Regions from separate parts of the Bradyrhizobium sp. Leo78 genome, predicted to be linked through region 1. Evidence: predicted binding sites of a transcription regulator. Region 1 holds the regulator's gene; each other region holds the start of a gene.
What was found. Region 1 encodes LexA, which represses DNA repair genes until DNA is damaged. Its sites were predicted from a motif close to TGTTCNNNNTGTGTTCNG; they were not measured.

Region 1 (7,727 bases):
CTGCGCGATGTAGCGAGCATCGCGGCTATAGGATTGACCGGTCACGGGGTCGCGGATGTTGCAGATCAGGACCAGGGTCGATGCCAGCGAATACGGGTCGAGGAAAGCCGTGGTCGGATCTGCGACGACAAGCATGTCGCTTTCCTGGATTTCCTGAAAGCCGCGGATCGATGAGCCGTCGAAGCCAATGCCCTCGCTGAGAGCATCGATACTCGCCGCGCTCGGCGGGACGGAAAAATGCTGCCACACCCCCGGCAGGTCGGTGAAGCGCAGGTCGATCATCTGCACCTTCTCATCGGTGATCGCCTTCACGAGATCTTCGGCTGTCGTACATCTGGGAAACATGGCTTCGCTCCTGTCATGGAGAGCCGGTCACTAGAGGTCATGTTGTCGCTCCGCCGCGCGTTAAAGCGGCTTGCGACGAATCCTGCGCCACGTTCGCGGTTGCCGCACCGGAGCGTCAGCTTTGGTGCGGCCCGCGCATCAGCTTCATGGCGTCTTCGATATGCCGCCAGGTCTTGGCGAGTTCGACCTCGCCCTTTGCCTCGAGCTCGATGGCATTCTGCGCAGCTTCCGCAATGGCCTTGGCACCATGTGCTTCCAAGAGCTGCCGCGCATAATCGTGGATTTCGATTTCTCGCATGGCGTCATGCTCCTCTCGTTCTGGACGCAACCTTGAATTCCGGTCGGGCCGAGAGCCGTAGACGTTGACACCTGATTGAGCGCAGCAGTTTGCATCCTGCTGCGGCGCACTTGCAAGCGTGCTTTCCGGGTGATGGGCGGCGGGAAGCGGCTCCGGAACACGGAGAGCCGCAACACAACGCAGGTCAGGCGGGATGTCTTTCCGGCGCCGCGCCGCGTGACCATATGCATGGGAGAGGGGAGGTGAGCGTCATGCGCATTCAACACTGGCAGGACGTTGCCAGCTTGTTGGTGGGTGTGTGGCTGGTCGGGTCGCCGTTTGCCCTGGGCTTCGGCGGAGCGGCCGTCTGGATCACCATCGCGCTTGGGTTGGCTGTCATCCTGTTTGCCGTCGAGGCATTTGTCATTCCGTCCTATCTGGAGGAATGGGGAGAGATGCTGCTCGGACTGGCTCTGCTCTTGGCACCGTGGACGGTCGGCTACGAGCAGGTCTCGGCGACGGTAAGCAGCGTGCTGTCGGGCATGCTGGTGATCCTCTTGGCCGGCTGGGAGCTGCTGACGGATCGTGATTTCACCGCCTGGTGGCACGATCGCTGGCATCACCGCGCCGGCTGAGAAGGCGGGTTTGGCCGAGCCATCGGTCCGACCGCTACGCGGTAGCGGCCGGCGCGAGGGGATTGTTGCGGCAGAGGTGTCGACCCGCTCCTGCCGGATGTTGGATTCCCCCGCCACAGGGCTTGGTAGCCCCCGGGGCAAGGGCTATTGGGCGTCACGATGCGGTTCTCGGTTCGACCTGCTCCCAGATGCTGGTCTTGTTCGTTTCCGGCATCAGGAAAACGGCGAGCACGAAGCAGATCGCAGGAACTAGGATCGGATAGATCAGCGCGTAGCCGACGCTGCCAGTGGCGGCGAAAGCCGCCGAGGTGATGAACGGCACCAAGCCGCCGCCCCAGCCATTGCCGATGTGATACGGCACCGACACCGACGTGTACCGGATTCTGCTGGGGAAGAACTCCGCAAGGAACGCGCCGACCGGCCCGTACACCATCCCGACGTAACAGACGAGGATGAAGATGATGAAGATTGCGATCGGATAGTTGATGTTTCCGGGGTGCGTGACCGTTCCGAGCCACAGATACAGCGGATAATAGGTGATCGCGGCAAGCAGCATGCCTCCCAGGATCACCGGTTTGCGGCCGATCAGGTCCGACAGCCAGCCAAAGAAGATCAGGCTCGGCGTCGCAAGTAGCAGCGCAGCCCCGACGATGTACGACGAGGTCAGCGCGTCCACCTTGGAGACCTGCTGCAGGAAGTACAGCGCCCAGAACTGACCGCTGTACCACACCACGCCCTGTCCGATCAGGACGATGATGGCGATTCCGATGTATTTGATGTTCGAGCTAAGGAACGCCTCCTTCCAGGGATTCCTGGTCATCTGCCCGCGGGCCTTGATCTCCTGGAAGATCGGCGTCTCCTGGAGCTGGAGGCGGATGTAGATGGCGATGGCCACCAGCAGGAATGACAGCAGGAACGGAACGCGCCATCCCCATTCGTTGAAGGCCTGATCGCCAAAATAGATCCGGGTCAGAATGATCACGGCCAGCGACACCACGATCCCGAGCGTCGGCGAGGTCTGGAGCCAGCCTGTGTAGTAGCCGCGTCTGTCGTCGGGCACATGCTCGGCCACATAGGTGATGGCGCCGCCATACTCGCCACCCAGGCACAGGCCCTGGATCATGCGCAGCCCGAACAGCACGAACGCGGCGGTGAGACCGATCGACTGGTAAGTCGGGATCAGGCCGATCGCGCCCGTTCCCAGTCCCATTCCGGTGAGCGTGATGAGGAACGTGTACTTGCGGCCGACCCGGTCGCCCATCCATCCGAAGAGGAATGCTCCGAGCGGACGGATCAGGAATCCTGCAGTGAACAGGGCGATCGTGCTCAGCAGGGCTGCGACGGGGTGGGATTGTTCGAAGAACTTGACCGACAGAACGGCGGCCAGGCTGCCAAAGATATAGAAGTCATACCATTCGATGATGTTTCCGACCGACGCGGCAACGATCACCCGGCGAAAATCGCTCGGTACTTGAATTGCCATGTGCTGCTCCTTCGGTTCAAAGGCTTCTCCTCGCGTTTTTCAGCGCTCTGTTCGCTCGCGGAGTGCGCGTGATGCGTGACGCTACAGGCCTGATTTGCGAGTTGCGTCCGCAACGCCGGTCTCAGGGAAGCCTTGAACCACCTGAGAAGGGCTCCAGCGGTCTTCGAACCGCGAGCCACCACTGCCTCTTTCCCATCTGTCCGGGTGGAGGCGTGAGAGTAGTCTAATCCTCAATGGGACTGTGGCCTTATGAGACTTTCGGCTCAATCGGGCTTGGAGCGCTAAGATCGGAAACGCGCCGGCAGGGCGTTCTTTCCTCCGTATTCCGCATCTGTTCCGCTATCCCGCGGATACCCGGTTCCGGTAGCTTTGTTGAAGCAGGAATACTCCAGGGCGCAGGATGTCGGACGAGGGCAGGACGCCGGGCGGCAGGCGCGGCTATGCCGGCACCTGGCCGCCCCGCGAGGCGGTGGCGCCGGCGGGTGGTTATGCCCCGATCGGCGTCGGCGCCTGGCCGCCAATCGTCGAGACGTTGCGCCAGTGGGTCCGGGCGGAAGCGGGCGCCGGACGGCTTCTGCCCTGGGTGCCGGTCGCGTTCGGCTGCGGCATCGCGCTTTACTTCGCCGCCGACCATGAGCCAGTGCTGTCGGTCGCGGCCATCGTCGCCATCGCGCTATGCGCTGTCGCGTTCCTGCTCAGGCGGCGGCAGGCGTTCGCTGCCGCCGTCATCATTGCCGCCGTTGCGGCGGGTTTTGCGGTTGCCACCTGGCGCACCGCGCGGGTCGCACATGGCGTGCTGGCGCGGCCGATGTTTTCGGTGTCGCTCACCGGATTTGTCGAGACACGTGACATCCGCGAGCGTACCGACCGTTTCGTGCTGCGCGTCGCGAGCATCGAAAGCCAGCGCGGCGCGCCGAAGCTCGAGCGTGTCAGGCTGTCGGTGAAGAAGGGCACTGCCCCTGACGTCGGCAGCTTCGTCGAATTGAAGGCACGGCTGCAGCCGCCGCTCGCTCCCTTACGGCCCGGCAGCTACGATTTCAGCCGCGATCTCTATTTCCAGGGCATCGGCGCCTCCGGTTTCGTACTCGGCGCGATCAAGACGACGGCGTCGCCGGAAGGCCGCGGATTTGCGCTGCGCTATGCGGCGTTCATGCAAGGCATGCGCGATGCGATCGATGCGCGGATCCGCAACGTGCTCGAAGGCGACAATCGCGCGATCGCGACCGCACTCCTGACCGGCCGGCGCGATGCGATCTCCGAGCCGGTGAATGATGCGATGTTCATCTCGGGGCTCGGCCACGTGCTCTCGATCTCGGGCTATCACATGGCGGTGGTCGCGGGCGTGGTCTTCTTCGCAGTCCGCGCCTTGCTCGCACTGTTCCCGGTGCTCACTGTAGGCTTTCCGATCAAGAAATGGTCCGCCGCCGCGGCGCTGGTCGCTGCCGCCTTCTATCTGCTGCTGTCGGGAGCGGAGGTCGCGACCCAGAGATCGTTCTTCATGACGGCAGTGGTGCTGATCGCCGTCATGGTCGACCGCCGCGCGGTGACGTTCCGGACGCTCGCCGTCGCGGCCATGATCGTGCTCGCGATCGCACCGGAAGCGCTGGTTCATCCGAGCTTTCAAATGTCGTTTGCGGCCACCCTCGGGCTGGTGGCGCTGGTGCAGATTGGCATGCCGCATCTGTTTGCCGCGCCCGATCATTCCGCGACCGCGCGGATCGCGCTGTGGGGCGGGCGCGAGATTGCGATGCTGCTGCTGGCCTCGCTGGTAGCGGGGCTGGCGACCACGCCCTATGCCGCCTTTCACTTCCATCGGGTGGCGCCCTTCGGCGTGCTTGCCAATCTGGCGGCGATGCCGGTGGTGTCGGCGCTGGTGATGCCGGCCGGGCTCCTCGGCTTGCTGGCGATGCCGTTCGGTTTCGACGGCGTGTTCTGGGCGATCATGGGCAGCGGCATCGACTGGATGATCGTGGTTGCGCAATGGGTCGCCGCGCTGCCGGGCGCAGTCGGCCACGTCAGTGCGTTCGGGATCGGCCCGCTGATCGCCGCGAGCCTGGGCGTCATCCTGCTCGGGCTGTTGCGCACGCCGCTGCGCTTCGCCGGCGCGGCGGTGCTTCTCATTGCGGTGGTCTGGGCGGTGAGGGCGCCGCAACCCGACATCCTGATTTCCGGCGACGGCCGCAATGTCGCCGTCCGCGGCGGTGACGGGCGGTTGCACCTGATGCGGACCGCGAAGGACGCGTTTCTCGCCAAGGAGTGGCTTGCCGCGGATGCCGATGCCCGCACTGCAAGCGACCCGTCGCTCACGGAGGGCGTGTCCTGCGATGAGAGCGGCTGCGTGACCTCTGTGGCCGGTGGCGCGTTCGTTGCGCTCACGCGGCGATCCGAGGCGCTCGCGGACGATTGCGAACGGGCGGTGCTGATCGTGACCGCACGGCCGGTGCCACAAGGCTGTGCGGCGGCGGTCATCGATGCCGAGCGGCTGCGGCGGCAGGGCGGGCTGGCGCTGCGGCGGAACCGGAACGACTTCGTCATCGATGCGGTCAAGCCCGCCGGCCTCGACCGGCCGTGGTCGCCTGCGGTGTCAGGCGAAGGCGAACCCGAGACCACGATCCGGATCCAAGGGGCACCCGCGCCGCGCGCCATCGATGCGACCCCGTCCGAGTCCGACCTGCAGCCGGAAGACTGAGCGCCCCCGTCAATCTCCACCGGCGCTGGCCGGCAGCTCGAAGGCGCCGAGCCGAAATTCGTCCGGACCGCCCGAATGCGACGGCACTTGCACGAGCGTGAAGCTCGCATCCGGAAATCGCTCCCAGATCGCGAGATCTTCCGCTGCGACGGTGAGCCAGCCGAACCTGAACATGTATCGGCCGGGCTGGGCCACCCGTCCGGCTTTTTGCCATGTGATCTTGGTGACCACCGATCATGCCCCTTGCGAGTAGTTCAACAAAAAACCGCATGCGCCCCCGGATGGCCTCCGGGGCCGCTCGAAATACTTTGTTTTTCACCCGCGGCAACGTCCCGCCGGCCGAGACCGGCGGCGCACGCTGCCCGAAGCTCTCAGCCGATGAACAGCGGGTTCGGCGCGGGGCGCTGGTCGACCGCCTTCGGTGCCGGCTCTGCAACATGATGCGTCACTGGCAATTGCAGCACGGTCGCCCGCTGCCCTTCGCAGAGCTGGGTCACCAGCACATGGCTGCCATCGGGGAATTCGATCGCGTCGTGATGACGATCCCGAATATGCGCATCGATCTGGTTGAACTTGCCGACACGGAAGCCGGTCGTCTTGGTCCAGATCCAGCGATTGTCGTAGCGGACGTTATCGGCGAACGCGAGTTCGGTTCCGGGAAGCATGCAGACTGCGACCGTCGGATCGCTTTCCGAAGCGAAGCCGCGGGTCGAAGTGCCGCGGAAGGTGGTGGTGATAAGCGTCTCTCCAACTTGGGCGGGACGCGTCGCCACGGCATGCAGGCTATAGTCACACATCGGATTGCTCCTCATTCGAGATAGCCGACCCGTGCCTGGGAAGAGGCGCAGGCCTCTATCAGAGTGGACGATAACTTATAAGCCTCTGCTCCGTTCTTGGCATTTGTACGGCCCGCGCCCTCTAGCCGTTCACAAACACGATAGGAGGCGCTGCCGCACATCTCCTTGCATCGAGAGTGCCCCGGCGAACTTACCGGGGCTCTTATTCTAATCACTCTAAATCGTTCTTGTCAGTGTCCTTGAGGGCAGATCACCCACCAAAGTACCAGACGAGCTGCTGCGTCCTCGTCGGCTCAGTACTTGCGATAAAGCCCGATCAGCTTGCCCTGGATCCGCACCCGGTTCGGCGGCAGGATGCGGACTTCGTAGGCCGCATTGGCAGGCTCAAGCGCGATTGACGCGCCGCGGCGACGGAAGCGCTTCAGCGTCGCTTCCTCCTCATCGATCAGCGCCACCACGATGTCGCCGGTGTTGGCGGTGTCGTTACGCTGGATCAGCGCCATGTCGCCGTCGAGGATGCCGGCCTCGACCATGGAATCGCCGCGCACCTCGAGCGCATAATGCTCGCCGGAGCCGAGCATGTCGGGCGGCACGCTGATGGTGTGGCTGCGGGTCTGCAGCGCCTCGATCGGCGTACCCGCCGCGATCCGGCCCATCACGGGAACGGCGACGGGACGGTTGCCATCGTCTTCGGCCACGGCCGCGCTGGTCGTGCGCTTGCCGAGCGTGCCCTCGATGACGCTCGGCGTGAAGCCGCGGCGGCCGTTGCCGGCAGCGGAGAGCTCAGGCAGTTTGATCACCTCGATCGCGCGGGCGCGGTTCGGCAGGCGGCGGATGAAGCCCCGTTCCTCCAGCGCCGTGATCAGGCGGTGGATGCCGGACTTCGAGCGCAGGTCGAGCGCGTCCTTCATCTCGTCGAAGGAAGGAGGCACGCCGGCCTCTTTCAGCCGTTCGTTGATGAAACGCAGAAGTTCATACTGTTTGCGCGTAAGCATCGCGAGCATTCCCCCGGTTGGTAGCGTCGTTCGATCCGAGACTTGAGAAGAGCTGATCTCGGGAGTCACGCACTCCCATTCGTAGACAGCGAGTTTCGAAACAAATCATGAACGGACACTATATGTTCGATATGTGTTCCGCAACCACTTAATTTCTGGTGAACGCGATCAGAGATGCTCCGGTAGATGCTGGTCGCCGCGTCATTCAGGCAATCGGAGGATGTCGCAAGGCGCGCCTTTTGCTGCGGCTGGCGCGAATGGCGGACGGATCACAAGTGCCTGCGCCGCAGTGAGATTCCCAAGCAGCGAACTGTCTTGCTTGGTGACCGGCGTTGCGATCAGCGTGCCGTCGTCGCGCTCTTCGAGTAGCGCACGAAGATAATCTTCGCGCTGATCGTTGGCGGCGAGATCGCGGCCGAGCAGGGCGCTTTCCGTCACGTGATGAATCGCCGAGCGGCCGAGCAGGGCCCGAATCAACGGCACCAGGAACAGATAGGCGCAGACAT
Region 2 (7,727 bases), on a different contig from region 1:
TGTCGGTCACCAGAAGATGCAGAAGGTCGATCGTGTTCGCGAGATTGCGCTCATAGTCGGCCTCGGCCGCCGAAATGACGGACGGCGTGATGAAGTCGCCGTTCGACGAGGCCACCTGCATCAGGAAGCCGCTACGAAACAGCTCGCCGACGAGCGGCTCGAACACGATGTTGATGGCGAAGTATTGCTCGAGATAGTCGGACGAACCCATGATCGATTCGACCGCTTCCCTTGCGCCTTGCCAGCCCTTGTCTTCCAACCAGGTGCGCTTGCCCGCCGCGTCGTCGAAGCCCGGAATGTCCATTCCGATCTCGGCGAGATAGAGCGTGATGTCCTGCGCAAGGCGAAGCTTGTAGGACGAGTTGGTCAATGTCGCATTGTTGATCATCTGCGTATAGCCGTAGCGCTGAGCCTGCATCAGCGACGTGCCGAGGCCGAACTCGACATGTTTCCACGCGCCGAGGTGGTTTTGCAGAATCTTGACCCACGCTTTGTTGAAAGCCTTCGGCGCGCCGGACTTGCGGCCGTTGGCGATCACCGATTGAACCATCCCTTCGATCTTGGACTGACGCTGGTAGTGGGTGCGCTCCCACTCCTGGTCGGGCGCACGGAATGCATGCCAGTTCGAGCTCAGCGCCGCAGTGTTGTCCTTGGTGTAGGCGCCCTTCCCGTTGGGGAAGGAGATGATCCAGTCCTGCAGCAAGTAGCGTTCCGGATCCGGCTGCACATCAACGGTCACGTCCTCGTAGTGCGTCGCCCGCTTGCTGCGCGGCTCGAAATACCTGTACCTGCGGCTGTCCGAATCCGGAAACACCGCAGCGCCTGCTGCACCGGATCCCACTGAAACGCTTGGAACTGCAGTCATAGTCTCCTCCTCCCATTGGTGGCTTTGCACTTGACGGACCGGCACTCGGAAAGTCTCAGTTGGTGGCCGGCGTGAACTTGTCGAAGAAGATGCGGTCCGCTTCGACATCGTTCATCTGCAGCACCGGCGTCAGCGCCTCGATCATCGGCGATGGTCCGCAGGCATAGACATCGACGTCTTCCCCGTATCCCGAGCTGCGCAGGTGTGCCCCGACCGCTTCATGCACGAAGCCCTTTTCCCCGCGCCAGGCTGTGTCGTCGGCTGCGTGAGAGAGGACAGGCACGAACGTAAAATCCGGATGCTTTGCCGAGAGTTCTGCAAAGCGATCGAGATAGAAAAGGTCGTTCTGCGTCCGGGCTCCGTAGAAGAAGCGCACTGGACGCGCTTCCCCGGAGCTGATGTGATCGTGGAGGATTGACCAGAGCGGCGACATTCCCGATCCGCCCCCGACCAGGATCATGGCTCCGTTTCGGTTTTCTCGCCGGAAGCAGGTGCCGTAAGGTCCCCTGATCCCGACCCTGGTTCCGAGGGCAAGGTCCCCGTCGAGCCGGGAGGAGAAACGTCCGTTCGGGTACTTCTTGATGATGAATGCGAGTTTTTGGCCTTCGAGCGGCGAATTTGCCATGGAAAACGAGCGCGTAATCGTCTCTGCCCCCGCGAGCGTGATGTCGACATATTGACCCGCCCAGAACTTCAGAGGTTGCTCCAGCGAGATCTCAAGGTGCCTGATGTCGTGGGTCAGCGCGGAGACGCTCGTCACTGTGCCCGTGAAGTCCCTGACCGGTATCGATTTCGACAGCACCTCTTCGTCATAGTTGAGGAGCTCTACTTCAAGATCCGAGTAGGCCAACGTGCGGCACAACAAAATGTAATCCTGACCGCGCTCCATCTCGTTGAGCGCGAACGTCGAGTATTTCTTCAGCTCCACATCGCCCTCGGTAAGGACGCATTTGCACGCTGAACATTGTCCCTCCTTGCAACCATGCGGCAACGCGATGCCTTGGCGGAAGGCGGCATCAAGGACGGTCTCGTTCTCCTCGACCTCGAATTCTATGCCTACCGGATGCAGGCGAACGACATTAGCGGGCGCGCCCATGGGGCCTCCTCAAACCAAGGCTTGCAGAACTTTCAGGGATTGAGAGAAGGAGCCGACCGAGCCGGCTCCTTCCGTTTGGGTCAGTTGCAGGGATTGATGGTGAATCCCTTGCGATACTCGGCGAGATGCGCCTCCCGGTCGGCCGGGCTCATTTCTCGCAGCGTCAGCAGCGGGCTCTTCAAGGTGTGGCCGCGGACATCGTCAAGCGTCCACATCTCCTTCTCGTCGAAGCGCAGGTGTGGCTGCGGCACCAGCGTCTTGCCGTCAGTGCGGACGAAGCCGAGGTCCTTGATCGCATCGGCGAGGTCCCAGCCATCGTAGCAGCTTTCCCATTCCCGCCGTCCGCTGAACCGGCCCATCGCGGGCGTCGGTCGTCCCTCGTATTCGCCGGCGAATGCCTGCACGGCAGTCCAGCGATCCAGCTCATGCGCGAAGGTATAGAGCTTGCCGTCAATCTCGTCCGTAACGATGTCCTCACGGATCAGGCAAGGCACCAGGCACGACCAGCAACGATGCGGATAGACGTAGCCGACATCGCTGTTGAAGAGGATGTTGGTCTGGCCGGGATGCGACAGCTTCTCGTACCATTTCCAGAATTCGCCGAACTGGGCGTACCAGCCCGGATATTTATGCTCGAACCACTCGAAGTCCTTGTCGGTCTGAGCTTCGATCCGCCAGAAGTTCACCGACCAGCCAACCGCGAAGAATTGCGCGACCCTGTGCACGTAGTGCTTCTCGGTCAGGCGCTTCCAGGCTGTCTGGACGTCGTCATGATGGATCTTGATGCCGTATTTCTCGAGCGGCAGCATATAGGTGCGATAATAGTCCTCGAATATCCAGCGATGCCACATCTCCGCATAGGACTCCTTGGTCTTGTCGCGGTTCGTGGTTCCATACTCGATGAAGGTTCCGATCGCGGCATCGACGATCGCGTGGTTCTGCCAGAAGGCATAGCGCAGGTCCCGCTCGATCAGCAGATGGTTGTCGGGCTCCTTGAGCATGGACATCAGCATCGAATGGCCGTTGCCGATGTGCCGGCTTTCGTCCGACTGCACGGAAAGGAACACGGTCGGAAGCGCGTAGTCGCCGTTGCGAGCGGCTTCGGACGGCATCGCCACGAACAGCGTGTTCGTGAAGGCAGTCTCAGCCACGACGGTCAGATAGATGTTCGCCGAAGTGATTGCGTCACCGGTGATGAAGCCCTCACCAAACTGACGGCCGATCGTGGTGGCGTAGCACTTGCCGAACGCCTCTTCCGTGATATCGAACCCGGCCGGATCGATGTAGTTCTCCATGTACCACTTCTTGAGGTTCATCTGGATCGTCGAGTGACGAAACTCGTCGACCATCTGCATCGTGAAGCCGGTGCGGAGATCCTCACCCGGAGCGAGACGGCCGACCATCGCCATCGAGCGCGCCGCCGATATCTCGGGGAACGGGATGATCGCCAGGAACAGCTTCATCCACTCGACCCATCGCGGCTCGACGTTGCGGAACATGTCGCCGCGCAGGGCCGCATCAAGCGCGCCATAGACGCGGTTGTCCTTTTCCTCCTGCATCGGGAAATAGGAGCGAAGGACCTGTTTCATCGGGTCCTTCGGCGCCTTCGTGATCTTGTAGTCCGTGGGGAAGGTCATCGCTTCCTGGACGTAGGAAGGATTCCAGCCGAGATCTGCAATCTTCTTTGCAGCGTCACCGACGGAAATGCCGCGCTGGGCGGTGATCTTGTTGAGCGTTAGCGTTCCAGACATCTAGTCTATCCTCCTGATCGAGTCAGAAACCACATCGATATTCCGCCTGCCCTGCGCCTCGACGGGCCGGGCAGTGCTTACCCGTGCGTTACGGGCCACCTCGCGGCCGTTCTCACGACCGGACGTTTGATATCGGCAAGGGTCTCAGGATGACTGTGGAGCGCCCTGCGGACGATCAGCAGCGATCATGGAACCAGCGGCCTCGATCGCAATTGCGTTGTCCCGCAGAAGATACGCCCTCAGCTCGACATCCCCTTCCCTCGTTCTTTTCGCGGCTCGCCCCAGACGATGGACCAGTCAGCGTTGTTGTGCTCAGGAGCTTTGCAATGGGCGTGCCAGCTCGTCCGAGCGCCTCGCCAGATGATTTCTGATGACGTGAGCGTGAGATGAGTGACGGTCGCGCCCGCACGGCTCTCGGCTTGACGACTGATCGAGACGCAAATTGCGACAGGAATTGCAAAATGAGAATCGCTGCAACGCAGAGGCGTCAGTTTGCATCGCAATGTTTGCGCCGCAATAGCGGTCACTCGCTTGGACCAAGTCCGCCATGGCATATGACGGGCGGACGCCAAATCCATCGCGAGCAAACGGATGCCCGCGATGGATTAGAACTCTTTGTCAAGGAATCAAAACTGCGCGTCCATGGATCTTGCCGGCGTTGAGATCGTGCAGTGCCTTGTTGGCGTCCGCGAGGCGATATTCGGCGGTTGCGAGTTCGACCAAACCCCGATCCGCAAGCGCCATCAACTCCGTTAGCTCGGCCCATGTACCGACCAGGTTGCCGATAATGTTTTTCTCGGTGATCACCATATCCACGGTCGGAACGCGGATGTCTTCACCGTAGCCAACAACGTAGTAGCTGCCCATCGGGCGGGTCATCGCCAGCCCCTTGGACGTCGTGCCTTTCTCGCCAACAAAATCGATCACGGCTTCCGCGCCGTTTCCGGCAGTCAATGCCAGAACGGCTGCCACTTCGTTGCCGTCAGCTTTCACCAGATGGTCGGTGCCCGATTTTTCGGCCAGCTTCAGCGACGCTTCGGACTTGTCGACAACGATGATATCGGCCGCACACATCGCCTTGAGACACTGGATTCCGATGTGGCCCAACCCACCTGCACCGATTACGACGCAGGATTCGCCCGGCAAAAGGTGACGAGAGGCCTTCTTGACCGCGCGATAGGCCGTGAGGCCCGCATCCGCATAAGGCGCCACATCCTTTGGTGCAAGAGTCCGTGGCAGCGGCACAATATTGCGTTCGGAGGTGCAAAGGAATTCTGCATAGCCGCCGTTGCAATCAAGCCCCGGAAACGTGCCGGGACCATGCATATCGAAGCCTCGGCGACACGCGAGACAGGTGCCACCGGTGATCTTCGGGTGAACGATGACCGGGTCACCCTTCTTTACTCCCTCGACTTCCTTGCCAACCTCTTCGATCCAACCTGCATTTTCGTGTCCCATGATGATGGGTAGCAGTTTGTCGCCGGTCGGATCCATATGCGGCTTCCATACACCTTCGATGATATGAAGGTCGGTCCTGCATACGCCAGCACCACCGATGCGGACGATGACATCAGTCGATTTAGTCAACTTGGGATCAGGCGCTTTTTCTTCGCTGACCCACTGGTCGTTGGAAAGCTTCTCGTCGTACGCTCTCAATACTTGGGCTCTCATGTTGTCCTCCGTCTGCCCGGCGAGCTTTGCGCTCGCCATCGCGGAGGCGCCTCAGCATTTTTCGTGCCAGCGGAGCTGTACAGCACAAGCGCGCGCATCTAAGCACGTCAGGAACGGCGAGGTCTTTGCCGCTGGCGGCTAGCTGGTAAATAGGAGCTCGTACCCACCGGTCGCTTGTCGGGCCAAGGCTTTCGAGGGTTAGAGGTCTTTTTCGGCGAGTTTGCGAAACTCGTCGGGCACGGAACGAGAAATGCCAAGCGCTGCCGGGCCGTATCCGATCGCATCCCATCCGAAGCGATCGCGGATCTTGTCGACGGCGCAATCAGCCGCCCAACGGGCCATGCCTATCCTGGTGCCGGGGCGGCGCGCTTCATCTTGAAGTTCAAGCGGGAGTTCGAGCTCGAGATCCCAGTGCTCCTCAAGATGCGACACGGAGATCGCCAATAGCGAGATGGTCTTCTGGTCCGGATGATCTGCAAGAATCGCTCGCACCAGTTCCTCGGCGATCTCAGCAAGAATCATGGTCGCGGAGATCGGCGCATCGAGCGTTACCGAGCGCGTCACCGAGCTCAGGTCGGCGAAGCGAACGCGGACCGTCACGGTTCGACCGGGCCTGGACTTCGCCCGGAGTCGCGTAGCGATGCGGTCCGCGAGGTGAAGCAGCGTGGGTCGAATAACCCGCTCTTCGGCCGGCTTCCTGCCAATCGCTGACTGCGCCCCTGCCGATCCGGCCCGGCAGTGAGACTTGATCTCCCGCGGATCGCGATTCCATGCCAGCGCCGCGAGTTTCTCGCCTGCAGCGGGACCGAGCAAGCGCTCGAGCGACCAACCCGGTGTCTTTGCCAGATGCCCGATGGTCAGCACGCCGATTTCGGCGAGCTGCGCCTTCGTGACGGGACCCACTCCCCACATCAGCTCGACGGGCAGGCGGTGAAGGAACTCCAGCTCGGTGTCGGGATCCACGACCACGAGCCCATCTGGCTTCGCCACTTGCGAGGCAATTTTCGCCAGATGCTTGGTGCGCGCCACACCGACCGAGATCCCAAGACCGATCTCCATCCGCACGCGTTGGCGGATTGTCTTTGCAATTTCGGCGGGCGTACCGAAGAGATGGGTGCAGCCGGCAACGTCGGCAAACGCCTCGTCGATGGAAATACGCTCCACCAGTGGCGTGAAATCGCCGATCACCTTGATGGCAGCATCACCCAGCCGTTGGTAGTCCTTGAAATGGCCGCCGACAAAAGTGAGTTGCGGACATAGCTGGCGTGCGTGCCGTCCCGGCATACCACCTCGAACCCCGAACGCCTTGGCTTCGTATGAGGCAGCAAGCACAACCCCGCCACCGACAGCGATAGGTCTGCCGCGCAGCGAAGGATCGAGCAGTTGCTCGACCGAGGCGTAAAAGGCATCAAGGTCTGCATGAAGGATGGTGGCCGCCGTTGCCATCCAGAGCGTTCACCGGTGAAATTTGACCGAAATTCACTGAGAACATAATGCGAACATGTTGGAACGCGTGTCAAGCCGGGTTTCACAAAGGCTGAGAAGCTATTGGCTGCTCAAGCCTGGGCCTGGTTGAGCGACCGTTCTCTCTTCAGCTCACGGGAACGCGATTGAGCGAAAGGCTCCTGTTGCACGGCCGTCATCAGGTCTCCGTACAGCATACCGATATCGAGACGAGACCATCATCCCCAGTGACGAGCGGACGGTACCTGATAAGGGCAGAGGTTGACATGCACCCTGCCGATAGTTGATCTTTTTGCTCGCGGAATTCAGCGGATCGAGATTGGACAGACCTAACAACCAAGGCTAGCAAACGACTACCCCGGTCACGCAAAGGGGAATCAGGCGCGGACATGCCGATCTCTGACAAGGAAATTCAAAGTACGTCCGACGCACCAAGGGACGGAGAGAAAAACACCCGCACCGCGACGCGCGCTCCTTCCATCATTGTCGGCATCGTTGCAGCTGCCGTCGTCGCGCTCTCTGTCTTCTATCTCTTGCGACCGGAACCACTGCTCGTCCAGGGCGAGGTCGATGCAACGCGGCTGGATATAGCCGCGCGTGTCGACGGGCGGGTCAAGGAAATTCCCGTCGAACGTGGCCAGAACGTTCCGGCTGGCGCTGTGCTCGTGCGGATCGACAATCCCGAAACTCTGGCCAAACACGAGCAAATGAAGGCAGCAAAGACTGTCGCCGAGGCTCAACTTGCCAACGTCCTCGTCGGAACACGGGTGGAAACCATTGCCGCACGGAAAGCGGCAATGGAGCGGGCGCAGGCTGCCCAGGTGCTTGCCCAGAAGACCTTTGACCGTACCTACACATTGACCCAGCAAGGCAATGCGCC
Region 3 (7,727 bases), on a different contig from region 1:
ATGACGCGACACGCCGCCGATTATGTCGGCGCAGACACGCGTCATCTCCTTCCACGCAGCGTCACGATCGGCGAACTCCGCACCGTCATTGCAGATGCCGGTGCCGTCGGCGGTTCGGATGCGAAAGAAATAGAGCGGCATAAGATGGCACCGGCGCATCAAAGGCCGCCGACCGGCAACCCACTGGGAGCAAAAGCTCAGTGGAGGTCCTGACGGGGGAAAGATCAATCCCGGTTATTTACGGTAGTGCTCTTAGCGCAATGTAGTGCTGTCAGCGCAATGATGAGTCTGCGGTGCTGCTCGCTTCGCGACTGACCTTCTTCAGTTCGCGATCGATGCGTAACTGAACCCGTCTGATCGCGAGCAACTGGAGCTTTGCCTCGGTCTTGCCGGTCTTGATTGTATCGCCGATCTGAAACTGCCACTTCCACACACCGGGGGTGGCCAGTGTGACGGTATATTCGACGCCCTTATGGATCATCTCTTAGGCTCCGCGCACACCCGGCGGTATTCCAGGCCGAACGAAGGTTGCGCCACCTTGCAGTCTGCCGAAGGGCAGTTGCCGCAGCCTTGCGCGATCCGATCGCGGGTCCCGGTATTCCCAAACCTATCAATCGCCGTCCCCGAGTTTAACGCAAGTTAACATCGATCGAATCCCACCGTTCCAGCGGGCTGCATATTTTTCCCAGGATTTAGCAGATCCGCTGGGACGCGCCATTGCCGACGCGTTCGATCAAAATGCTTCCTGCGGTGCGTGACGGAACTATTTCGGAAACGCGGCAGTCGCGGCGATCCGTCAGGTGTGGAGGGATACCGTCAAGCAGGCCCGTTCGAAAACTCGTGCGTTCTCGGGCAGATGCACCAAATCGCGAACATTTTGATGGAACTTTGTTCTTGTCCGGAGAACTACGGCGCCCGCGTGGGCTCGATCGGTACATGGACACCCGGTGCTCGCCCACATTGGGTTTCAGTCGCGGACGATCGCTGTCATCGGGGCGGAGCAATCGTAGCTGGGCGATGGGACTGCAGGTCTGCGCGGGCTGTCGCTCCACTGCTTGCCGTCGGCGGCGATCGGATGGCAGCGAGCAAGCCATTGCGCGCAAGCGTCGATCTGGAGCGCGTGTTCGAGGAACCTTCGCAAGGCACAGGACGAGCTTTGCGCGAGCGCCTGATCGATCGCAGTCGAGTTCACGACTGCTAGTTCTTCCCAACCATCTCGACGGGATGGCGCGGCCTTATTGTTGCAACTGCCATTGCTCGGCGTAGACAGCCAGCCGCTCATATTCTTCGGCGATCTTAAGCAGCCTTTCGCGCGAGCTACGGTACGCAAACGACTCTGCTTTGCTACGGGTTTCCTCCGCTCGCTCTCGCCAGTAGCGCGGGTCTTGCAGCGTGTTCCTCATGGCATTTCCCGTTCTGCTCTGTCTGAAAGACAATTCCGGAACGGAAGAGATGCTCCCTCGCAAGGAAGAAACCCGGATGCCCACTAACTTGCGTTAAGCTCGAAAGGAACTTCGTTCTCGGTCGGAGAACTACGGATTGTCGCCCTCTCTCGGAAACGGCTCAAAGGTTTGACGTCCCAGGAACGTGTCAGGCTTTGCACTTTGTTCGAGAAGTTCGAAGGACTGGGCGACGATCTCGCGCGACCGTGTAGCGATGACATCGTCCTGTGTGCGGGACGGGCGGCAAATATGAGTACGCCAGTCGATCATCTTCGGGCTCCCTCAGATTTATGCAGGCGGGAGCGCGATTGGTCTCTCAGCCACCGACGCCTACGGGGCGGATCCGCTGCCGATGATGGACGGGCAACTCGGACGGTGCAGGTTTGGTTCGAAGTGGCTGGGGGTAAAAAGAACATATTGCGAACATGGAACAAAGGTGGTACAGAATTTCCAACGCAATAAACCATCGATTTCTTATCGCGCCCCGTTTGTCCCGCTAGCGAATCCCCGTCATAAGGAGCACATCCAATGTCCGCCACTACGCTGCGTATTGTCGAAGGATCCTCTATGGATAAATCCAAGGCTCTGTCTGCTGCGCTGTCCCAGATCGAGCGCCAGTTCGGCAAGGGCTCGGTGATGAAGCTCGGCAAGAGCGACCGCTCGATGGATATCGAGACGGTATCATCGGGGTCGCTTGGGCTCGACATCGCGCTTGGCGTCGGCGGCCTGCCGAAGGGACGTATCGTCGAGATCTACGGGCCGGAGTCGTCGGGCAAGACCACGCTGGCGCTGCACACGGTGGCGGAAGCGCAGAAGAAGGGCGGCATCTGTGCCTTCATCGACGCGGAACACGCGCTCGACCCGGTCTATGCGCGCAAGCTCGGCGTCAATATCGACGAGCTCCTGATCTCGCAGCCCGATACCGGCGAGCAGGCACTGGAGATTTGCGACACGCTGGTGCGTTCGGGCGCGGTCGACGTGCTGGTGGTCGATTCGGTGGCGGCGCTGGTGCCGAAGGCCGAGCTCGAAGGCGAGATGGGCGATGCGCTGCCCGGCCTGCAGGCGCGCCTGATGAGCCAGGCGCTGCGCAAGCTCACCGCCTCCATCAACAAGTCCAACACCATGGTGATCTTCATCAACCAGATCCGCATGAAGATCGGCGTGATGTACGGCTCGCCGGAAACGACCACCGGCGGCAACGCGCTGAAGTTCTACGCTTCCGTTCGCCTCGACATCCGCCGCATCGGCGCGATCAAGGAGCGCGACGAGGTGGTTGGAAACACCACGCGCGTGAAGGTGGTGAAGAACAAGCTGGCGCCGCCGTTCAAGCAGGTCGAGTTCGACATCATGTATGGCGAGGGCGTCTCCAAGATGGGCGAAATCCTCGACCTCGGCGTCAAGGCTGGCATCGTCGAGAAGTCCGGCGCCTGGTTCTCCTATGACAGCCAGCGGCTCGGTCAGGGCCGCGAAAACTCCAAGGCGTTCCTCCGCTCCAATCCCGATATCACCAGCAAGATCGAGCTTGCGATCCGGCAGAACTCCGGCCTGATTGCCGAACAGATCCTCGCGGGCACTCCCGAGCGTGACGCCGACGGCGAGGAGCCGGCGGAAGAGTAAGTTTTTTCGAAATATCCGATTTCTTCGCGGGAAGCGGGCGCTGAGGACGTTGAGTTGCCGACGTCTTCGGCGCCCGTTTCGTTTCTCAGTAGGGGCCGAGGGACCAATGAAACGGCTGATCCTGACAAGTTCGTCCGGCTACGGTCTCGTGCGTATGGACCTCGCTGAAGTTGTCGTTCCTTTCACCACTCGCTTTGTATGGGGATCGTTGCCGTCTCCGGGCGAACTCGCAACCTATGTCGCCGGGTGCCCTGAGCAACATCGACCGGGATCTCACTGGTCGGACTTCGTCGGCCAGTTTGGAAACGACAGCGGAGCTCGCAAGAACCTCCCCCTCGTCGAATTTTGCGGGCCCTATGAGACCATCGAACTATGGTTTGATCCGCAGCCGAACGATCAGTTGCAATTGATCTGGCTGCTCGATCTCTTTCGTTTGTACCCTGAGACGGCGGCCAAGTTGACGTTGCGCATTGTCGACTTCGATTTGATCATGATGGACCACGAGGGGCCCGCCGCGCAGCACGTTCGCAAAGTCGACGTCACCGGGGCAATGCTTGAAACGGGAAGCATGAGCTGGCAGGCGTATAGGGCGCCGACGCCAGAACCTTGCTTTCACCTCCTGGGCAAGGATTTGAGTGCGCTGCCGATGCTCAGGCGAACTCTGATTGATCTGCTCGAAGAGCTTCCCTCGGCTTCCACCGGGCTGGGTGCTACGGAAATGCGGATGCTGGAGCTGATCTCAAGGGGCTATGCGAACATCAACCCGCTTTTCCACCTCAGGAAGCTTCGCCAAACGCGCGTCTTCAACGAGTGGGAGCGGGGTTACCTGCTTGACGGGCTTGGGCTCGGCCCGACCCCTGCGGTCGAGGGACTCGACGAAGAGCTGCGGACGATCAGACGGGATAACTTGCGGGACCGGCATACGGCGCTCCTGCGAAGCCGACTGTCGCTCACCACGTTTGGCAAGGCCGTCGTCGCCCACAAGGAAGATTTCAGCCGCCACAACCCGATCGACCGCTGGTGGGGCGGCACACATTTGACCAACGATAGCCTCTGGCGCTGGAATCCGAGGCTCGTCGCGCCGTGACACGGCCGTAGGATGGGTAGAGCGCAGCGAAACCCATCATTGCCGCCAAGCGCACGGGCGCGATGGGTTTCGCTGCGCTCTACCCATCCTACAATTCTGCAATTTCGAGGTTCCGGGGCCGCGCCATTGCGCGCCCCGGAATGACGGCGTCACCTCATTCCGCAGCTTGCGCGTAATCGCCCACCGGCGGGCAGGAGCACACCAGGTTGCGGTCGCCGTAGACATTGTCGACGCGGCCGACCGGGCTCCAATATTTGTCTGACCGGGAGACGCCGTCGGGGAAGCAACCCTCAGTGCGGCTATAGGCGCGATTCCATTCGTCGTCGGCGATATCGTGCACGGTGTGCGGCGCGTTCCGGAGCGGTGAGGCTTCGACCTTGAAGCGGCCGCTCTCGATCTCGGCGATCTCCTGGCGGATCGCGATCATGGCATCACAAAAACGATCGATCTCGGCCTTGGATTCCGATTCCGTCGGCTCGATCATCAGCGTGCCCGGCACCGGGAAGCTCATGGTCGGCGCGTGGAAGCCGTAATCGATCAGGCGTTTTGCAATGTCGTCGACGGTGACGCCCGCCGAGGTCTTCAGCGGCCGCGGATCGACGATGCATTCATGCGCGACGCGGCCCTTGGCGTTGCGGTACAGCACCGGGAAATGCGCCTGCAGGCGCGCGGCGATGTAGTTGGCATTGAGGATCGCGATCTCGGTGGCGCGCGTCAGGCCTTCGCCGCCCATCATCAGGATGTAGATGTAGGAGATGGTCAGGATCGACGCTGAGCCGAACGGCGCGGCCGACACCGGCCCGACCGGTTGCGGCGTGCCGCCGTCCGTTGCGGGATGGCCGGGCAGATAAGGGGCCAGATGCGCCCGCACGCCGATCGGGCCCATGCCGGGGCCGCCGCCGCCATGCGGGATGCAGAACGTCTTGTGCAGGTTGAGATGGCTCACGTCGGCACCGTAATCGCCGGGCCGCGACAGTCCGACCTGCGCGTTCAAATTGGCGCCGTCGAGATAGACCTGTCCGCCATGGGCATGCACGATATCGCAGATCTCGCTGATGTGCTCCTCGAACACGCCATGCGTCGACGGATAGGTGATCATCACAGCCGCAAGATTCGCCGAATGCTTCTGCGCCTTGGCGCGGAGATCGTTGACATCGACGTCGCCGCGCGCATCGCACGCGACCACCACGACGTCCATGCCGGCCATCGCGGCGGATGCCGGATTGGTGCCGTGGGCGGAGGAGGGGATCAGGCAAATCTTACGATGCGCCTCGCCGCGCGCGGCATGATAGCCGCGGATCGCGAGCAGGCCGGCATATTCGCCTTGCGCCCCGGAATTCGGCTGCAGCGACACCGCGGCATAGCCGGTGATGTCGCACAGCCATTTTTCCAATCGCGCAAACAGCGCGTGATAGCCCTTGGCCTGATCTGCCGGCGCGAACGGATGCAGGCTGCCGAACGCCGGCCAGGTCAGCGGCACCATCTCCGTGGTCGCGTTCAGCTTCATCGTGCAGGAGCCGAGCGGGATCATCGCGCGATCGAGCGCGAGGTCGCGATCGCTCAGCTTGCGCATGTAGCGGAGCAGCTCGGTCTCGGAGCGATGCGCGTGGAACACGGGATGGGTCAGGAACGCGGTGGTGCGCTTCAATTCCGTTGGCAGCGCCTCGCGCGCGCCCGTCTCGATGCCGGCATAGGCAAGCGTACCGCCGAATGCGCGCCACACCGCCTCGATGATTTCGGGCGTCGTGGTCTCGTCAACGGCGATGCCGAGCGTACTGTCGCCGATCCGCAGATTGATCTTCTCCGTGCGCGCACGAGCGACGATCTCGCTCTGCTTCGCGCCGACCTCGACGGTCAGCGTGTCGAAGAACGCCTCGCGCGTCGGCGCAAAGCCGAGCTTGCGCAATCCCGCCGCCAGCACGGACGCGCGGCGATGCACATTGCGCGCGATATGAGTGAGGCCCTCGGGGCCGTGATAGACCGCGTACATTGAGGCGATCACGGCGAGCAGCACCTGTGCGGTGCAGATGTTGGAGGTCGCCTTCTCGCGGCGGATATGCTGCTCGCGGGTCTGCAGCGCCAGCCGGTAGGCAGGCATCCCGCGCGAATCCACTGACAGACCGACGATGCGGCCGGGCAGCGAGCGCTTCAACGCATCGCGCACCGCCATGTAGGCGGCATGCGGGCCGCCATAGCCCATCGGCACGCCGAAGCGCTGCGCCGAGCCGATCGCGATGTCGGCGCCGAGTTCGCCCGGCGACGCCAGCAGCGTCAGCGCCAAAAGATCGGCGGCGACGATCGCGAGCGCGCCCTTGGCACGCAGCGCTGCGATCACGGGCCGCAGGTCGCGCACCGCGCCTGATGTGCCGGGATACTGCAGGAGGGCGCCGAGCACGTCGGCCTTGTCGAGATCGGTGAGGGGATCGCCGACGATCAGGCTCCAGCCCAGCGGCTCGGCGCGGGTGCGCAGCACCGCAAGCGTCTGCGGATGGACTTCGTGGTCGACGAAGAATGCCTGCGCCTTCACCTGCGAGTGTCGCTCGGCAAGGGCCATCGCTTCGGCCGCAGCGGTTGCCTCGTCGAGCAGCGAGGCGTTGGCAACGTCGAGCCCGGTGAGGTCGCAGATCATGGTCTGGAAGTTGAACAGCGCTTCCAGCCGGCCCTGGCTGATCTCGGGCTGATAGGGCGTGTAGGCCGTGTACCAGGCCGGATTTTCCAGGATGTTGCGCTGGATCACCGCCGGCAGGATCGTGCCGGAATAGCCTTGGCCGATCAGCGAGGTGAACACCTGGTTCTGCGCGGCCAGCTCGGTCATGTGGGCCAGCGCCTCGGTCTCGCTCAGCGCACGGCCGAGATCGAGCGGGGCCTTCTGCCGGATTGATGAGGGCAGCGTCTCGCCCATCAGCGCGGCGAGGCTGGTGGCGCCGACGGTCTGCAGCATCGCATCGACGTCGCGCGGCGAGGGGCCGATGTGGCGGCGCACGAAGGTGGCCGCGGCTTCACTGGTCGGTTTGAACGGCGCGTTCATGGCAACCTCTCAGGCGGTGTGGGCTTTGTAGGCGGCTTCGTCCATCAGGCCGCCGAGTTCGCCCTTGTCGGCGATCTTCAGCTTGAAGAACCAGGCCTTGCCTGCGGCATCCGAATTGACCAGCGCCGGCTCGGCGGCGAGCGCATCATTGACCTCGAGCACTTCGCCCGAGATCGGCGCGTACACGTCGGAGGCCGCTTTCACGGATTCGACGACGGCGGCGGCTTCCGCCTTCTTTAGCGCGCGCCCGACCTTCGGCAGCTCGACGAACACGACGTCGCCGAGCTGCTGCTGCGCGTAATCGGTGATCCCGATCGTGGCGACATCGCCCTCGATGCTGAGCCATTCGTGGTCGGACGTGTAGAGCGTCGTCATGAAAAGTGTCCTCTAGCGTTTATAGGTGTTGGGAACGAAAGGCGTGGCGGCGACCGCAAGCGGCAGGCGCTGGCCGCGCACCTCCGCAAAAACATTGGTGCCGATGGCGGAGAGCGGGGTGGGCAGGTAGCCCATCGCGACCGGTGCATTGAGGCTGGGGCCAAAGCCGCCCGACGTC
Region 4 (7,727 bases), on a different contig from region 1:
CACCGCGATCGCGATCTGGGAACGCACCAACCGCGCCAATCTCGAGGACAACATCCTGCCGACCCGTCCGCGTGCGACGCTGATCCTGAAGAAGGGCGCCGACCACGTGGTGGAAACAGTCGCACTGCGGCGGTTATAATTCGCTGTCGCCCGGCATCGTCATTGCGAGCGAAGCGAAGCAATCCATGCCTCCGCATGTGTGGTGCGATGGATTGCTTCGCTTCGCTCGCAATGACGGCGGGAGCAGCGGTGGCTATGCCGCCAGATGCCGTGATGCGGCCAATCCCGCGAGCGCCTCCTCCAGCTTCTCGCGATCGAGCGGCTTGATCAGAAAGCCGTCCATGCCGGCTTCGAAGCAGGCGGAGCGATCCTCAGCCAGCGTATTGGCTGTCAGCGCGAGGATTGGCGTTGCTCGGCCGGACTGGTTGGCTTCGAGTTGCCGGATGCGTTTGGTGGTCTCGATGCCGTTGAGCTGCGGCATCTGCACGTCCATCAGCACGAGGTCGTATGGCGCCCCTGTGGATTTCGCCGATGACCAGGATTGAAGCGCCTCTTCGCCATTGGTGGTCATCACCACCTGGTGGCCGAGACGCGTCAGCAGCGAGCGCATCAGGAGCGCGTTGATCTCATTGTCCTCGGCAACCAGGATCGATAGCTTCTTATCGGACAGTGAGGCCTGCGTTGAACTGTCCCCTATCGGCTCCACAACGGGCTCCGCGACGACGCTCGGCGACGCGACCTCGGGCGTGGCAGTCAGACGAGCGGCGAGCGAGACGGCGCGCAGCGGCTTGACCAGATAGCCGGTGAACGGCGCGTCGGCGGACCGCCGCAGCTCCTGCCGGGTCGCCGGCGTGAACATCACGATCCGCTGCGTCGCATGCAGCCGCGCCACTTCACTGATGCGGCTGATCTCGGCCGCTCCCAGCGCATGGTCGATCAGCACGGCGTGCCATGAACGTTCGGGCAGCAAGGCCTCCGCCACCGTGGTATCTGACACCATGCAGGTCTGTGCGCCCCAGCGCTGCAAGCGGCGCGATATCAGCGAGGCTTCGATGCCTTGCGGCGCGACCAGCATGATCGATCGTCCCGCAAGGTCAGGCGGGCTGAACACGGGCGCGGTGTTGCCGTCGGAAGCGGCGAGTGGGATCGAAACTTCGAAGGTCGAGCCCGCGCCCGGCGTGCTTGCAAGCGCGATGCGGCCGCCCATGCGCTTGATGATGCGGTCGCTGATGCTGAGGCCCAGTCCCGTGCCGCCATAGCTGCGCGCAATGCCTTCATCGGCCTGCTCGAACTCGCGGAAGATGCGTTGCTGCGCTTCCGGTGCAATGCCGATGCCGGTGTCGCGCACCAGGAAGCTGATCTCATTCGGCCGGATGCCGGGCTCGACGACGAGGGCGACGCCGCCGGTCGCGGTGAACTTGATGGCGTTGCCGGCGAGGTTGAGCAGCACCTGGCGCAGCCGGGCCGCGTCTCCGATCACCTCCATCGGCAACCGCTCATCGATATAGGCGGCGATCTCGATTCCTTTGGCTTCCGCCCTTGGCGCCAGCAGTTCGGTGATGTCCTCGATCAGTTTCGAAAGCGCGAACGGGCCCTCTTCGAGATCGATCTTGCCGGCTTCGATCTTGGAATAGTCCAGCAGTTCTTCGATCAGCGACAGCAGCGCGTCGCCGGAGGTCTTCACCGCCTTGGCGTAGGTCATCTGCTCCGGCGTCAGCGGCGTATCCATCAACAGGCCGCTCATGCCGATGATGCCGTTCAGCGGGGTGCGGATCTCGTGGCTCGCCATTGCGAGGAAGCGCGACTTGGCGCGGTTGGCCGCATCGGCCTGATCGCGCGCGTCAGCGAGCGCGCGCTCGCTTTCGGTGCGGTCGGTCACGTCACGCCCGACGCTTTGCATCTCCGCAGGCCGTCCTGCATCGGTGCGGACGAGGCCCTCGCGCCAGGCGATCCAGCGCGGCCCGGAGCGGTGCGCGATCTTCTGGTCGTAGACGCGGGTGCCGCTTGGCTCCAGCGCAGTGTTGCCCTGTTCCAGTACCTCGAAGGCGAAATGGCTGCCGATCAGTTCACCGCGCGTTTTTCCTGCGAGGTCGCAATAGGCGTCGTTGACGAAGGTGATCATGCCATCGGCGTCGCGCAGCACGATCAGGTCGCTTTGCGATTCGAACAGGCTGCGGGCACGTTGCTCCGCTTCCTGCAGTTCCCAATTGCGGTCGGCGAGCGCCTCGTTATGCTCGGCGATCATGCGCAGCTTGCCGCGCATCAGCCGCAACCGGACATTCAGTACGACCAGCACCACGCATGTGAGCGCGAAGAGCAAGCTGACACCCACAGCGATGGAACGTGGGTCACGGTCGGAAACCGCGCCAATGAGCAATGCATAGCCACCGGTGAAGACCGCGGCGAACACGACGAAGGCGCGGAGGGTGAAGACGATCCAGGCGTGACGCCGCCCGAACCGAAGCAGGCGGAGCTTCAGCCGATAGGTCCACGTCATCGCCGATCCCCTGATCACCTGCTTTGGAGGCTGGCAGCTTGGGCCACCTCGCATGTTGGGTCGACGATGCGTCGGCGACCTTGCAAAGTGCTTGAGACGGCGTCGCGTTCCGGCCCGCGATGCGAACAGGGTTGATAATGCGTTAACGATCGTTGCTACAGCGAAGCGGCCTGCAGTCGGCGGTGCCCACCATGCGCGCCGACGATCAGCGCCGCGGCATCTCGCACCGAGAAGCTCTTTGAATGAACGAAGATCCGGTAATCGGCCGGGCCGTCCTGCGAAAGATAGATCACGGGATCGGTTGCGGTAGGATTGGCCGAGATCGCGACCAGTTGTGGGACGCCGCTGCTCTCGCAGGCGCCGGGCTCGCTATCATCGACATCATCGATGACGGTGAAATCGGCGGCTTCCGCGCTATCGGAGATCTGGACCCGCACGGTGGCGGCAGCCGGATCGTCCGTGAAGCTGACATGGAGCTGGGCGAGCCAGGGGAGCGATGCGATCTGGATGGTGGCACCGCCGGCCTCGATGCAGGGGTGCGAGCCCGGCAGCAATTCACCGCGGGCAACAAGCGCGAACGCGGCCAGCGGCACGACCGAGGCCAGAATCTTCAAACGCAACATGACACCACTCACTCAACCGCAGCCGGCTAGAATTGCGCGGACTTATGGTTGGCGGAGTGTAAAGAGAACTGGTTACCGTCGCGTTGACGCGAAACTGCTGGACGCGCTCTACGCCGCGCGCCTGATATCGTCGGCCAGCGCGCGGTAGGACAGCGCTTCCGCGAGGTGCAATCGGCCGATCTTCTCCGTGCCATCGAGATCGGCGAGAGTGCGCGCGACGCGCAGCACGCGGTGATAGCCGCGCGCGGTGAGGCGCATGGTCTCGGCTGCATCACGCAACAGTTTTTGCCCCTGCGCGTCCGGCTGGGCGATGGTCTCAAGCAGCGATGACGGTGCCTCGGCGTTGGTGCGGACGTTGGGCATGCCGGCGGCGGCATAGCGCGCAAGCTGGATGTCGCGCGCGGCAGCAACCCGCGCCGCCACTTCCGCCGATCCTTCAGAAGGCGGCGGCAGGATCAGGTCGGCGGCGGTCACTGCCGGCACCTCGATCCGTAGATCGATGCGATCCATCAGCGGACCAGAGATGCGCATCTGGTAATCGGCGGTGCAGCGGTCGATGGGCCCGCGCTTGCAGGCATAGCCGGGCTCATAGGCATGACCGCAGCGGCACGGATTCATTGCCGCCACCAGCATGAAGCGCGCCGGATAGGTGACGCGATGGTTGGCGCGCGAAACCGAAACCTCGCCGGTCTCCAGCGGCTGCCGCAGCGAATCCAGTACGCGCGGATCGAATTCCGGCAGTTCGTCGAGGAAGAGCACGCCCTGATGCGCGAGCGAAATCTCGCCGGGCTTGGCGCGCATGCCGCCGCCGGTGAGCGCCGCCATGCTGGCGGAATGATGCGGGCTGCGGAACGGCCGCCGCGCGGTCAAGGCGCCGTCGCGGATCTCGCCGGCCACCGAGGCGATCATCGAGACTTCCAGCAGTTCGGACGGCGACAGCGGCGGCAGGATCGAGGGCAGCCGCGCTGCCAGCATCGATTTGCCGGCGCCGGGCGAGCCCATCATCAGGAGGTGATGCCCGCCCGCCGCCGCGATCTCGAGCGCCCGCTTGGCGCTTTCCTGGCCCTTGATGTCGCGGAGGTCGAGCAGCGTCTCCTTCTGCTCATGCACCTTCGGCTGTGGGCGCGACAGTACCTGCGTGCCCTTGAAGTGATTGGCGATCTGGATCAGCGAGTGTGCGGCGATGATCTGGATGTCCGGGCTCGCCCACGCCGCCTCCGAGCCGCAGGCCGCCGGGCAGATCAGCCCCTCGTCGCGCGAATTGGCGCCGATCGCCGCCGGCAATACGCCTGCGACCGCCGCGATCGAGCCGTCCAGCCCGAGCTCGCCCAGCACGGTAAAGCCGTTGAGCGCATCCGGCGGGATGGCCCCGATCGCCGCCATCAGCCCGAGCGCGATCGGCAGGTCGTAATGGCTGCCTTCCTTGGGCAGGTCGGCGGGCGCCAGATTGACGATGATCCGCCGCGCCGGCAAAGCGAGGCCTGAGGCGATCAGTGCCGAGCGAACCCGCTCCCGCGCTTCGGAAACCGCCTTGTCCGGCAGGCCCACGATCGCAAAAGCCGGCAATCCCGGCGCGACCTGCACCTGCACGTCGACCGCGCGAGCCTCGATCCCCTCGAAAGCGACGGTGGAAACGCGTTGAACCATGCTGCCCCCTTGCCACAATCGAGGGTAGCCGAAGGCAGCGCCAAGCGCAAGAACATTACGGGAACGCGGGCTCCGGGACCTACCGCGCGGCCGTCCCAGAGCCCGGGCAGGCTTACAGCGTCATCTGCATCGGTTCGGGATAATAATGGAAGCCGTCGCCGACCTTGGCGACATGGCCGTAACCGGGCCAGGCGAAGTGATAGGACATCACCGGGATCTTGTTGGCCGCCAGCATCTCCAGCAGTCTCACCCGCGAGGCCGCCGCCTGCTTCGGGTCGGTATCGTAGGAGAACTCCATCCGCGGCCGCTCGAGCAGCAGCACCGCGTGATGCGAGAGATCGCCGAGGAAGGCGAAGGATTTGCCGGCCGAGCTCACCATGAAGATGTGATGGCCGACGGTGTGGCCGGGCGCTGCGATCGCCTGCACGCCGGGCAGGAATTCCTGGCCGTCCTTGAAGAACACCAGGCGGTCGCGGACCGGCATGAGATTCTTGCGCGCGTGAATGACAAAATCCTTCAGCGGGCTGCCCATCTTGCCTTCGTCGGTCCAGTAGTCGAAGTCGCTCTGGGCGATATAGACCTGCGCGTTCGGGAATAGCGGCTTGTCGTTGGCATCGACGATGCCGCCGATGTGGTCGATATGCGCATGCGAGCAGACGACGGCGTCGATGTCCTCAGGCTTGATGCCAGCCTCCGCCATGCTCTTCTGCTGGCGGCCGGTGGTCGGACCGAACGCTTTCGACGTGCCCATGCCGGTGTCGAACAGGATCAGCTTGTCGCCGGTGTTCACGATCGGCGAATTCTGCTCCAGCACGACATTGTCGGGCGACAGGAAATTGTCCGACAGCATCTTCTTCACTTCTTCCTTCGGCACGCCGGTGAAGGTGCCGGAGGGATCGCCGAGCGGCAGCGGGCCGTCGGAGACGACGGTGACTTCGGCATCGCCGAGAATGAAGCGGTGCCAATAAGGCGTTTGCGTGCCGAGCTTCGGCGCGCGTGCCAGCGCGCTGCCGCCGAGCAGCGTGCTTGCACCAAGGCCGGCGCCGAGCGCGAGCAGGGACCTTCGCGAGACATTGATCGTCATGCTTTTCCTCCACATTTTTGTCGAGTTATCTTTGGCAAGTCGCCGCCTTGCCGCCCGCGAACAGGTCCTGCCCCGCGACTTGAAGGCGAGCAGGGGCATGCTGCGCCCGCTGCCGCAAGCTGACAAGAGGTCTCAGAGAGGAAGGAAGACGAACGGGCCTTACGATTTCGTGCGCTTTGATTCGATCACGTCCCAGATCCTGGCGGCCACGTCCGGACCGCCGAGCCGCGAGATAGCGCGGATGCCGGTTGGCGAGGTGACGTTGATCTCGGTGAGATAGCCGTCGATCACGTCGATGCCGACGAACAACAGGCCACGCTCGCGCAAGGCCGGGCCGAGCGTCGTGCAGATCTTGCGCTCGCGGTCGGAGAGTTCGGTCGACTGCGCCGCGCCGCCGCGCACCATGTTGGAGCGCAAATCGTCCGCCGCCGGCACGCGGTTGACGGCACCGGCGAATTCGCCGTTGACCAGGATGATGCGCTTGTCGCCATGCTTGACCTCGGGAAGGAAGCGCTGGATCACCCAGGGCTCCTTGAACGTCACCGAAAACATGTCGAACAGCGAGCCGAAATTCATGTCCTGGGGCATGACGCGGAACACCGCGGCGCCGCCATGGCCGTGCAACGGTTTCATGACGACAGCGCCATGCTCGTCGCGGAAGGCGTTGATCTCGTCGAGGTCGCGCGAGATCAATGTCGGCGGCATGAGCTGCGGAAAGTTCATCACGAACAGCTTTTCCGGCGCATCGCGGACGCTGGCAGGATTGTTGACGACCAGGGTCTTCGGGTGAAGGCGCTCGAGCAAATGCGTCGAAGTGATGTAGGCGAGATCGAACGGCGGATCCTGCCGCAGCAGGATCACGTCGAAATTGGTCAGCGGCTCGCGCTTCGGCTCGCCGAGCGAGAAGTGATCGCCGATCTCGTCACGCACGGAAAGGACCTGCACCGGCGCCACCAGTTCGTCGCCGCGCAGCGAGAGCTTGTCAGGCGTGTAATAGGAAATGCCGTGGCCGCGCTTCTGCGCTTCGAGCAGCAGCGCGAACGTCGAATCGCCGCGGATGTTGATGCGCTCAATGGGATCCATCTGGACGGCGACGTTCAATTTCATGGGCTTTGGGTCCGGTCTCTCGAGGAAGTCATGCGCTGGCGTCGAACGCCGCTAACAGATGGCGCGGCAGATGCCTGGGCGCAATCAGCATGGCGTCGAAACGCATGTCGAATTCCGCATGTTCGGGATGCGCCATCAGCCAGGCCTGGGCCGCAGCAATGATGCGCTGTTGCTGGCGCGGCGTGACGGCATAGGCGGCCTCATCAAAGCTGGCGCGGGCCTTGACCTCGACGAAGGCGAGCAGGTTGCGCTTGCGCACCACCAGGTCGATCTCGCCATAGGGCGTGCGGAAGCGCTTGGCGAGAATGCGATAGCCCTTGGCCATCAGATAGGCCGCGGCGCGGCTTTCCGCCGATAGCCCGGTGCGGAACGCAGCGACCCGTTCGGGCGAGGCGAGCTTTATGTCCGCCCCCTGCGGCGAGCTGCCGTCACTCTTGGCCATCGTCGCCCCGCAGTTCCTTTGCGAGTTCGAGAGCGCGGGCATAGACCTCGCGACGCGGTCGGCCGGAAAGCTCGACTGCATGCGCAACCGCATCCTTGACGCTGTCGCGCAGGAGTGACGCGCGCAGCAGTTCGTCGAGCTGATCCTGCCCCATCACCTGCGCGTCCGCCGGCGGCGGACCGATCACCAGCACAAATTCGCCGCGCGTCTCCACCGCGTCCCTGGCCGCCGCCAGTTCGGCGATCGGGGCGCGCCTGATCTCTTCGTGCAGTTTTGTCAGCTCGCGGCAGATCGCGGCGTCGCGCCCGCCCATGATCGCGGCGAGGT

Region 2: the regulator LexA is predicted to act here: its motif matches at 6,868-6,885, upstream of dinB (DNA polymerase IV).
Region 3: the regulator LexA is predicted to act here: its motif matches at 1,851-1,868, upstream of recA (recombinase RecA).
Region 4: the regulator LexA is predicted to act here: its motif matches at 4,816-4,833, upstream of AC5ZG1_RS03900 (YifB family Mg chelatase-like AAA ATPase).

The regions. Positions count from the first base shown of each region.
Region 1 is NZ_JCAMOT010000014.1:1,964-9,690, reverse strand. Features, by position in the region: gene glnA (type I glutamate--ammonia ligase) at 1-345, opposite strand, end outside; gene AC5ZG1_RS19035 (hypothetical protein) at 461-643, opposite strand; gene AC5ZG1_RS19030 (SPW repeat domain-containing protein) at 895-1,257, shown strand; gene AC5ZG1_RS19025 (MFS transporter) at 1,412-2,740, opposite strand; gene AC5ZG1_RS19020 (ComEC/Rec2 family competence protein) at 3,141-5,429, shown strand; gene AC5ZG1_RS19015 (hypothetical protein) at 5,439-5,660, opposite strand; gene AC5ZG1_RS19010 (hypothetical protein) at 5,801-6,226, opposite strand; gene lexA (transcriptional repressor LexA) at 6,520-7,221, opposite strand; gene AC5ZG1_RS19000 (molybdopterin molybdotransferase MoeA) at 7,423-7,727, opposite strand, start outside.
Region 2 is NZ_JCAMOT010000001.1:713-8,439, reverse strand. Features, by position in the region: gene AC5ZG1_RS00030 (aromatic/alkene monooxygenase hydroxylase subunit beta) at 1-865, opposite strand, end outside; gene AC5ZG1_RS00025 (2Fe-2S iron-sulfur cluster-binding protein) at 921-1,961, opposite strand; gene AC5ZG1_RS00020 (aromatic/alkene/methane monooxygenase hydroxylase/oxygenase subunit alpha) at 2,042-3,712, opposite strand; gene AC5ZG1_RS00015 (NAD(P)-dependent alcohol dehydrogenase) at 4,331-5,383, opposite strand; gene dinB (DNA polymerase IV) at 5,582-6,829, opposite strand; gene AC5ZG1_RS00005 (HlyD family secretion protein) at 7,237-7,727, shown strand, end outside.
Region 3 is NZ_JCAMOT010000005.1:302,953-310,679, forward strand. Features, by position in the region: gene AC5ZG1_RS09450 (DUF6894 family protein) at 1-141, opposite strand, end outside; gene AC5ZG1_RS09455 (hypothetical protein) at 272-481, opposite strand; gene AC5ZG1_RS09460 (hypothetical protein) at 1,236-1,403, opposite strand; gene AC5ZG1_RS09465 (hypothetical protein) at 1,533-1,712, opposite strand; gene recA (recombinase RecA) at 1,971-3,059, shown strand; gene AC5ZG1_RS09475 (hypothetical protein) at 3,166-4,146, shown strand; gene gcvP (aminomethyl-transferring glycine dehydrogenase) at 4,301-7,174, opposite strand; gene gcvH (glycine cleavage system protein GcvH) at 7,184-7,549, opposite strand; gene gcvT (glycine cleavage system aminomethyltransferase GcvT) at 7,562-7,727, opposite strand, start outside.
Region 4 is NZ_JCAMOT010000002.1:303,306-311,032, forward strand. Features, by position in the region: gene coaA (type I pantothenate kinase) at 1-139, shown strand, start outside; gene AC5ZG1_RS03890 (PAS domain-containing hybrid sensor histidine kinase/response regulator) at 254-2,497, opposite strand; gene AC5ZG1_RS03895 (hypothetical protein) at 2,653-3,120, opposite strand; gene AC5ZG1_RS03900 (YifB family Mg chelatase-like AAA ATPase) at 3,229-4,767, opposite strand; gene AC5ZG1_RS03905 (MBL fold metallo-hydrolase) at 4,880-5,851, opposite strand; gene gshB (glutathione synthase) at 6,011-6,958, opposite strand; gene AC5ZG1_RS03915 (YraN family protein) at 6,987-7,400, opposite strand; gene rsmI (16S rRNA (cytidine(1402)-2'-O)-methyltransferase) at 7,387-7,727, opposite strand, start outside.